Regions from separate parts of the Blautia sp. HCP3S3_C4 genome, predicted to be linked through region 3. Evidence: predicted binding sites of a transcription regulator. Region 3 holds the regulator's gene; each other region holds the start of a gene.
What was found. The regulator Rex, encoded in region 3, represses fermentation and respiration genes when NADH is low (regulators of the CRP and FNR family bind a similar motif). The targets are predictions, from matches to a motif close to ATTGTTAANTANTTAACAAT.
Positions count from the first base shown of each region.

Region 1: ACTNC6_RS11505 (CoB--CoM heterodisulfide reductase iron-sulfur subunit B family protein) is a predicted target of Rex. The motif match lies at 1,453-1,472, and genes of this name have one in related genera.
Region 2: ACTNC6_RS02265 (iron-sulfur cluster assembly scaffold protein) is a predicted target of Rex. The motif match lies at 2,043-2,062, and genes of this name have one in related genera.

Region 1 covers NZ_JBQHWF010000012.1:36,249-39,510, forward strand. Annotated here, with positions in the region: gene ACTNC6_RS11495 (two-component system response regulator) at 1-106, shown strand, start outside; gene ACTNC6_RS11500 (L-lactate dehydrogenase) at 389-1,336, shown strand; gene ACTNC6_RS11505 (CoB--CoM heterodisulfide reductase iron-sulfur subunit B family protein) at 1,687-2,481, shown strand; gene ACTNC6_RS11510 (4Fe-4S dicluster domain-containing protein) at 2,478-2,867, shown strand; gene ACTNC6_RS11515 (CoB--CoM heterodisulfide reductase iron-sulfur subunit A family protein) at 2,873-3,262, shown strand, end outside.
Region 2 covers NZ_JBQHWF010000002.1:65,322-68,583, reverse strand. Annotated here, with positions in the region: gene ACTNC6_RS02275 (LysR family transcriptional regulator) at 1-8, opposite strand, end outside; gene ACTNC6_RS02270 (GGGtGRT protein) at 146-1,156, opposite strand; gene ACTNC6_RS02265 (iron-sulfur cluster assembly scaffold protein) at 1,175-1,867, opposite strand; gene ACTNC6_RS02260 (TraX family protein) at 2,120-2,860, shown strand; gene ACTNC6_RS02255 (UDP-N-acetylglucosamine pyrophosphorylase) at 2,971-3,262, opposite strand, start outside.
Region 3 covers NZ_JBQHWF010000010.1:102,793-106,054, reverse strand. Annotated here, with positions in the region: gene abc-f (ribosomal protection-like ABC-F family protein) at 1-638, opposite strand, end outside; gene ACTNC6_RS10565 (redox-sensing transcriptional repressor Rex) at 910-1,557, shown strand; gene ACTNC6_RS10560 (NAD(P)H-hydrate dehydratase) at 1,687-3,186, shown strand.

The sequences.
Region 1 (3,262 bases), on a different contig from region 3:
GGCTCAATTGCTGAAAGAGATGACATGTGATGTGATCCAGGGCTTTTATTATTCACGTCCTCGTCCGGAAGAGCAATTTGCTGCAATGGCAGACCAGGAGATATGAAATAGGGTTTGACTTTATAGATGATAGAATAAAGTCAAACCCTGTTTTTTTTGCCCCAGTATTTGCGAATAATTGTGAAAAACATAACAAAACAAAAGAAAAAAATGAAAAAAAGTCATCAAAAAGCTATAAAAATAAAACTTAACACTTTATTTAATAAAAATAACTTGTTAAATGATTGACGATATGATATGATTTTCAAGACCACTATTGTACATATCTAGATACAATATCATCAAGATATGGCTGAAAATTTATCAGGAAAAAAGGAGTATTAAGGTTATGGGCAGTAAAATTACTATCATTGGTGCCGGCAGCGTCGGGTCTACAATTGCGTACACTTTATCAAGCCAGGATATCGCGTCTGAGATTGTTCTGATCGATATCAACAAACAGAAGGCAGAGGGCGAAGTTCTTGATATCATTCAGGGAACCTGCTTCAGAGATCCAATCTCCATTATTGCCGGTGATTATGAAGATGCAAAGGATTCCGATATTGTGATCATCACCTCCGGTATTGCGCGTAAGCCTGGACAGACAAGGCTTGAGCTTACACAGACAAATGTAAACATCCTTAAATCCATCACACCGGAGATTGTAAAGGCAGCACCGGATGCTCTTTATCTTATTGTAAGTAATCCTGTTGATATTATGACTTATGTGTTTACAAAGATTTCAGGACTTCCGGAAAACCAGATCCTTGGTTCCGGTACCATTCTCGACTCAGCACGTCTGCGCTGCGGACTTTCCGAGCATTTCCAGATTGCGCAGAGTAACATTCATGCCTATGTATTCGGGGAACATGGAGATACTTCCTTTATCCCATGGTCCGGTGCCTATATTTCAGGCGTAAGTGTAGATGAATACTATGAAATTGAGAAAAAACTGGGCAAAGACATTGAACCTGTGGACAAAGAGGCTATGCTTCAATATGTACAGAAATCCGGCGGACAGATTATTTCCAAGAAAGGTGCAACCTTCTATGCGGTATCTTCTTCTGTATGTAAGCTCTGCAGCCTTCTTGTATCTTCCTCAGAATCTATCTCCACAGTATCCACTATGATGCATGGAGAATATGGAATCGAAGATGTCTGCCTCAGTACCCTGACTTTGGTAGGACCAAATGGCGTGCAGGGTAAAATTCCTATGAGAATGAACAAAGCAGAGATTGAACAGCTGCAGAAGAGTGCAGACGCACTGAAAGAGATTATTGCTCAGCTTGACCTTTAAAAATAAAATCCCAAAAGGAAGTGGGAAATCCTGCTTCCTTTGGATTTATATTTCGTCAGAACCAATTAAAAGATTGTTTGTAAAATAACAAAAAAGAGAAAAATCAGAAAAAAATACTTGTTAAATTGTTATCAATATGATATGATATTTTCGGAAATCGAGCTGATACACTCCTTTAATGCGGAGGAAGGGTGTGCAAACTCTTTTATTTTCTATGTCTCAACAAAGATATAAAAAGTAATTGTATTAGACTTGATTTATATTTTTGTCTATATATCGTTAAAAAAAAGACAAAGGATCATATGATTATCACTATTTACCTAAACAACTAAGAAAGGATAATGTTAAGTATGAAGTACAGTTATTATCCGGGTTGTACCCTGAGAAACAAGGCGAAAGATCTGGACGAATATGCCAGAGCCAGCGCCAGAGCACTTGGGTTTGAACTGGAAGAAATCGAAGACTGGCAGTGCTGTGGAGGTGTTTATCCTCTGGGAACTGACGAAATCGCTACGAAGCTTTCTTCCGTACGTGCTCTTAATCAGGCCAAAGAAAAGGGCCAGGATCTGGTAACAATCTGCTCTGCCTGTCATCACGTGATCAAACGTGTCAATGATGATATGAAAAATGTGGAAGATATCCGCACCAGAGCAAATAATTACATGCAGCTTGATGAGCCTTATGCAGGCGAGACAACAGTGCTCCATTATCTGGAAGTACTTCGCGACAAAGTCGGTTTCGACAAGCTGAAAGAGAAAGTGGTAAACCCGCTTACAGGAAAGAAAATCGGAGCCTATTACGGATGCCTCTTATTACGTCCGGGCAAGATTATGGCTTTCGATGATCCGGAGAATCCAACCATTATGGAAGATTTTATTCGTGCACTTGGTGCAGAACCGGTGATCTATCCATACAGAAATGAATGCTGCGGCGGTTACATTTCTCTCAAAGAAAAAGAAATGTCCCAGAACATGTGTCAGAAAATCGAAGACAGTGCCAAAGGCTTTGGCGCAGATATGCTGATCACAGCCTGTCCATTGTGTAAATATAATTTAAATAAAAACGCTTCCAGCGAACTGCCTGTATATTATTTCACAGAGCTCCTTGCAGAAGCCCTCGGAGTAAAAGAGGAGGTAGCAAAATGAGAAACGAACATTCAGCAGCAGAGAAGATCAAAGAAATCTCAGGAACAAATCCGCTGAAATGTATGAAATGTGGAAAATGTTCTGCTACCTGTCCATCCTTCAATGAAATGGATATCAAACCACATCAGTTTGTATCCTATGTTGTAAATGAAGATATTGAAGCACTTGCCAATTCAAAATCTCTCTGGAAATGTCTTTCCTGCTTTGCCTGCGTAGAGCGTTGTCCGAGGGATGTAAAACCTGGAAAGCTCATCGATGCAGCAAGACAGTTAGTTGTCCGCGAAAAAGGCGGCGATTATCTGAAAGCAGATGAGATCCCGGAACTTCTTGATCCGGAACTGCCACAGCAGCTTCTGGTAAGTGCATTCAGAAGATACAGGAGGTAGGAAACGTGCAGAGAATTGGTGTATTTGTCTGTCATTGCGGAAGTAATATCGCCGCTACGGTAGATGTAAAAAAAGTTGTTGAATTAGCTGCCAAAGAGCCGGGGGTGGTTCATGCAGAAGACTACCAGTATATGTGTTCAGAAGCAGGTCAGGCCAAGATTCAGGAAGCCATCAGAGAGAAAAAACTGACAGGCGTTGTTGTCTGTTCCTGTTCTCCCCGTATGCATGAGGCAACATTCAGAAAAGCAGCCGAAAGAGCCGGACTGAACCCATACATGGTGGAGATCGCAAATATCCGTGAGCACTGCTCCTGGATCCACAAGGATATGGAAGAGGCTACAAAGAAAGCCGTAATCCTTGCCAGAGCAGCAATCGCAAAAGTGAATTTAAATGCT
Region 2 (3,262 bases), on a different contig from region 3:
ATCTCCACTCCGAATCCCCTCATTTTCCGGTCGCAAACTATACATTTTAGCGTAAAAAGGGGAGCTACTCAATTAAGAATAACTCCCTTTTTATTATTTTTATTACTCCGTTTGGACACGATAAATGCTTATTTTAAGCTATTTATTAGAATTTACCAGCTTTAGCAGCTTCCTCGATGGAAACAGCTACTGCAACTGTCATACCAACCATCGGGTTGTTACCAGCGCCGATGAGACCCATCATCTCTACGTGAGCCGGTACAGAAGAAGAACCAGCGAACTGTGCATCAGAGTGCATACGTCCTAATGTATCTGTCATACCGTAGGAAGCTGGACCTGCTGCCATGTTGTCTGGGTGAAGTGTACGTCCTGTACCACCGCCGGAAGCAACTGAGAAGTATTTCTTACCTGCTTCAAGACGTTCTTTTTTGTATGTACCTGCAACCGGATGCTGGAAACGTGTCGGGTTTGTGGAGTTACCTGTGATAGAAACATCAACGTCTTCTTTCCACATGATAGCAACACCTTCCGGAACGCTGTTAGCGCCGTAGCAGTTAACTTTTGCACGAAGTCCTTCGGAGTATGCTTTTCTGAATACTTCTTTCACTTCGTTCTTGTATGGATCGTATTCTGTCTCTACATATGTAAAGCCATTGATACGGGAGATGATCTGAGCTGCATCTTTTCCAAGACCGTTCAGGATAACACGTAATGGTTTCTGACGAACTTTGTTTGCTTTCTCAGCGATACCGATAGCACCTTCAGCTGCTGCGAAGGACTCATGTCCAGCCAGGAAGCAGAAGCACTCTGTTTCTTCTTCAAGAAGCATCTTGCCAAGGTTACCATGTCCAAGACCTACTTTACGTGTATCAGCAACGGATCCAGGAATACAGAATGCCTGAAGTCCTTCACCGATAGCTGCTGCTGCATCTGCTGCTTTCTTGCATCCTTTTTTGATTGCGATTGCAGCACCTACTGTGTATGCCCAGCAAGCGTTCTCGAAACAGATTGGCTGAATGCCTTTGATCTGATCGTATACATTAAGACCTGCGTCTTTTGTGATTTTCTCAGCTTCTTCGATAGAAGCAATGCCATAGCTGTTTAAAACAGAATTGATCTTGTCAATTCGTCTCTCATATGATTCAAATAAAGCCATTTCCTGTTACCTCCTAAATTATTCTTTTCTTGGGTCGATAATTTTAACAGCGTCTGCAACACGGCCATACTGACCTTTTGCTTTTTCCCATGCAGTATTCGGGTCATCGCCTTTTTTGATGAAATCAGTCATTTTTCCAAGGCTTACGAACTGATATCCGATGATCTCATCATCTGCATCAAGAGCAATACCTGTTACATAACCTTCTGCCATTTCAAGGTAACGAGGTCCTTTTTTCAGAGTTCCATACATTGTACCAACCTGAGAGCGAAGTCCTTTACCAAGGTCCTCGAGTCCAGCGCCTACAGGAAGTCCGTCTTCTGAGAATGCAGACTGTGTACGTCCGTAAACGATCTGAAGGAAGAGTTCTCTCATAGCTGTGTTAATCGCATCACAAACTAAGTCAGTGTTCAGTGCCTCCATAACAGTAAGACCCGGAAGGATCTCAGAAGCCATAGCTGCAGAGTGAGTCATACCTGAACATCCGATAGTCTCAACCAGTGCTTCCTGGATGATACCTTCTTTAACATTTAATGTAAGCTTGCAGGCACCCTGCTGTGGTGCACACCAGCCAACACCGTGTGTAAGACCGGAAATATCTTTGACTTCTTTTGCCTGTACCCATTTAGCTTCTTCTGGGATTGGAGCGGCGCCATGATGAACGCCCTGTGCAACTGGGCACATTTCTTCTACTTCGCGTGAATAAATCATTGTAAAACTCCTTTCAAGTATAGATTAACTTCATGTTGTTATACTCGCCACTGTACAGAACTGCTGAATGAACTGCACAGGGCAAATCTCTGAGGTCTGCTGAATGACTTCAGATGAGTATGCCTAACAACCTAGTGTTATTTTCTCACAAAAGTGCTGATTCGTCCAGTCATAAATTGTAAAATTTTTAACCATCTTTGATTTTTTTGTGGTAAAATAGTTCTAATTTCTATTAATGAAGGGATTTCTATTATGACAACAAAGTTACCTGCTTCCTTTCTCCCTGCAAAATTTCAGGTTCTGAGTGGAAGCACTTTAAAATTAATTGCTATCACCCTGATGCTGGTCGACCATACCGGCCTAATGATCCTGTATAATTATCCTGCCACAACCGCAACCCTTTTCAGTTTCGGCGACGTGGATTACAGCTGGTATCGGATTTTCCGGGATATTGGCAGAGCTGCTTTTCCGATTTTCTGTTTTCTGTTAGTGGAAGGATTTCTGCACACGCACAACCGCAAAAAATACGGCTTGAATCTTTTTTTATTTGCATGTATCTCTGAGATTCCATGGAACTTCATGTTTACCAATACCTGGAGATATGAAAAGCAGAATGTATTTTTCACCCTGTTTCTTGGATACCTGGCATTCTGTGCGTTGGAATACTTCTGGGACAATCAGAAAATGCAGCTTGTCTGCGTACTGGCACTGCTAGCCGTCTCCGTATTCCTGAAGGCAGATTACGGATGGCGAGGATTTGTATTCCTGCTGATCATGTACTGGTTCCGCAATGAGAAAACAGCCCAGGCAATCATCGGAAGCTGCTGGCTTTACTACGAATGGAAGGCATGCTTTGCTTTTCTTTCCATTAATATGTACAATGGCGTACGTGGATTTATCAAAGGAAGATTTTTGAAATATTTCTTTTACTGGTTTTATCCGGTACATATTGCCATTCTGGTAATCCTGAGGAAAGTTTTATTTCATATGTAATATCAATTACAACAGATATCTTCTATATCTGACAGACAAAAAAATATAAAAGAGCAGGCTGTATGACTGAAATAATATCATTCCTACAGCCTGCCTCTTCTATTTTTTAATTATCTCTTTTCCACAACTTCTGTTTTTGACTTGTAAATATGATTTGCAGGTACGCAGCCTCTTACTGAAGAAAGCGGATAAATATTGCAGCAGCGTCCGATCACAGTTCCGGGATTTAATACGGAGCCGCAGCCTACTTCTACGTTATCTCCAAGCATGGCACCAAATTTCTTCAGACCTGTTTCAATCTTCTCCTCACCATCTTTTACAATTACCAGTTTCTTGTCAGATTTTACATTGGAGCAGATGGAACCTGCGCCCATATGGGATTTGTAACCAAGAACTGCATCA
Region 3 (3,262 bases):
ATAAAAACAGCTCCCGGATAATTCAGCAGATAGGTTTCCAGCCAGGAAATGCTTTCCATATCCAGGTGGTTGGTGGGCTCATCCAGCAGAAGAATGTCAGGATTGGAGAGCAGAAGCTTGCCCAGGGCAACCCGGGTTTTCTGACCGCCGGAAAGAGTTTCAATCTGTTTTTCGAAGTCCTCCTCTGTAAAGCCAAGTCCCTTTAATACACCCATAATCTCGCTTTTATATGCATAACCGTTCTCAAGCTCAAACTGATGGCTCAGTCTGGTATAGGTGTTCATCAGGCTGTCCAGGGCTTCCCCGGCAGCAGTTTTCATTTCATGCTCCATGGAGCGGAGACGGTTTTCCATATCAATGATGTGCTGCTTAGTAGAGATCAGCTCCTCATAGATGGTGTGGTGTCCATGGATATCCTGGTACTGGGCCAGGTAACCGATGCTTTTATCTTTGGCAAGAATAACATTTCCGGAATCCGGGGACAGTTCGTGGATGATAATACGCAGCAGGGTGGTTTTGCCTGCACCGTTGTTGCCGATCAGGGCTGCCTTTTCCCTGTCCTCTATATGGAAGCTGGCATCCTGAAGGATTACCTTCTCGCCAAAGGATTTGCAGATATTCTGACATGATAGGATCATACAAATTCCTCCGAAATTTATATTATTGCAGCAGCCTGCGAATATCCGCTTTGACTGCTGAAATGTACACATACAGAATTTATTATAACTGAACCGGACTGTTTTTGAAAGAAAAAAAGTGTTTTAATTTATGATTTGGATGAAATTTTGCACATTCTATCAGATAGTCTAAATTTAATGATAAAAATTTGTAAATAAAGTACAAATTTAATTTGACAATAAAATAACATTTGGTTATAATTGACCTAGGATATATAAGGAGGGAATATTTGTGGAACCTAAGGAAATTTCAAAAGCGGTGATCAAACGTTTGCCTCGATATTACCGTTATCTGGGAGAACTGATGGAGGAGAATGTAGAACGGATCTCGTCCAACGATCTCAGCAAGAAAATGCACGTGACTGCTTCACAGATCCGTCAGGACCTGAATAATTTCGGTGGATTCGGACAGCAGGGATATGGATATAATGTACGTTATTTATATACTGAAATCGGTAAGATTCTGGGACTTGACACAGTGCACCCGATGATTATCCTGGGTGCCGGTAATCTGGGACAGGCTTTGGCAAATTATGTAGATTTTGAGAAGCGCGGTTTTCGGCTGGTTGGTATTTTTGATGTAAACCCTGTGCTGGAGGGCATTGCAGTAAGGGGAATTGAGATACAGATGCTTAGTGACCTTCCCCTTTTTCTCAAAGAGAATAATGTGGAGATTGCGATTTTGACCTTACCTAAGGCAAAGGCCAAGGAAATGGCGAAGATTCTCATAGAAAACGGGATCAAGGCAATCTGGAACTTTGCACATATTGATCTGGATGCACCGGAGGATGTTATGGTAGAAAATGTACATCTGTCAGAGAGCCTGATGACCCTTTCCTATAATCTGAGTGAATATCGTAAGGAACATGAGAACCAGTAATAATAGTACATATGTAGTTGCCGGCAGCAGAGGGGACGGTGACGATTTGAATGGCTGTGGTCGTTAGATCATAGCTTTTCTTTTTGAAAAAATAGGTGTATACTGTTTCCAATGACAGGAGGTGGCTGAATGAAACCTGTGGTAACAGCCGGTGAAATGAAAGGGCTGGACCGGAACACAATAGAATCTGCCGGGGTTCCGGGTATGGTACTTATGGAAAGAGCTGCACTGAAAACAGTGGAGGCTATGGAAAAATATCTGGGTAACAAGGATCGTGTACTGGTGGTGTGCGGAAATGGCAATAATGGCGGTGACGGGATGGCCATTGCCAGACTTCTCCATCTAAAGGGGATCAAAGTCGGGATTTATCTGGCCGGTCAGGAGGAGAAGCTGACAGACCAGGCCAGGCAGCAGCTGCAGATCGCCAAATATTATCAGGTACCTTTGGAGCATAACCTGCAGCCGGATGAATATACTATTATAGTAGATGCCCTTTTGGGGGTTGGTCTGTCCAGACCTGTAGAGGGCAGATATGCAGAAATCATCCACATGCTGAACCAGTCCGGGGCTTTCCGGGTGGCTGTGGATATTCCTTCCGGCATCAACGGAGATACAGGCCGGGAAATGGGGATCGGATTTCGGGCAGATCTTACAGTAACCTTTGCTTTTTGTAAAAGGGGGCTGTGCTTTTATCCGGGAAGAATGTATGCAGGAGAGCTGATCGTTGCAGATATAGGGATTTATGCAAATCCGGACAGAGATCCCTCTATGGCTTATCTGGAGAAAGAGGATCTGTCAATGCTGCCCTCCAGAATTCCCTGGGGAAACAAGGGAACTTTCGGAAAAGTGCTTCTGATAGCCGGCTCCCGCGGAATGTGCGGGGCTTCCTGCCTGAGCAGTGCTGCGGCACTCAGAGCTTCGGCAGGTATGGTGAAGGTTCAGACTGTGGAGGAGAACAGGATTCCTCTTCAGTCACAGCTTCCGGAGGTTATGGTTACCTGTAAGTTTAATGAGAAAAGCAATCAGGAAATACTGGACTGGTGCGATGTGCTTGTGATCGGACCTGGACTGGGGATGTCAGGAGAGAGCAGAGAAAGGGTACAGTGGTTCCTGTCTCATGCTGCCTGGTGTGGTAAGCCTGTGATCCTGGATGCAGATGGCCTGAATCTGCTGGCAGTACATGGAGAATGGAAGAAATATCTGGGAGAACAGGTAATTCTCACTCCCCATCTGGGAGAAATGAGCCGCCTGACCGGGAAAAGCATCGGTGAGATCCGGGAAAACCTGGCAGAGACTGCTTCCCTGTATGCAGAAGAGACTCATACAGTATGTGTCCTGAAGGATGCCTGTACAGTAGTGGCCTCTGAGAAAGGGGAACAATATCTGAATATGAGTGGTAATGCAGGCATGGCTACTGCTGGCAGCGGAGATGTATTAAGCGGTGTACTGGCAGGAGTTTTATGCATGTTTCTGGCAGCAGAAAAAAAGCCTGCTTATGGTCAGATGGCAGCGCTGGGAGTACTGATCCATGGACTGGCAGGAGATATGGCAGCTGAGAATGTGGGAGAAAGAGGCATGACTGCCAGGGATATTATCCGGTTTCTGCCTGAAGTGCTGAAGGTGCAGTAGAGGAAGAGATTTTGAGTGTCCGGAGTTTCTTTGATGGAATGTGGGACAGATAAAGAATACAAAAAGAGGAAGAGAT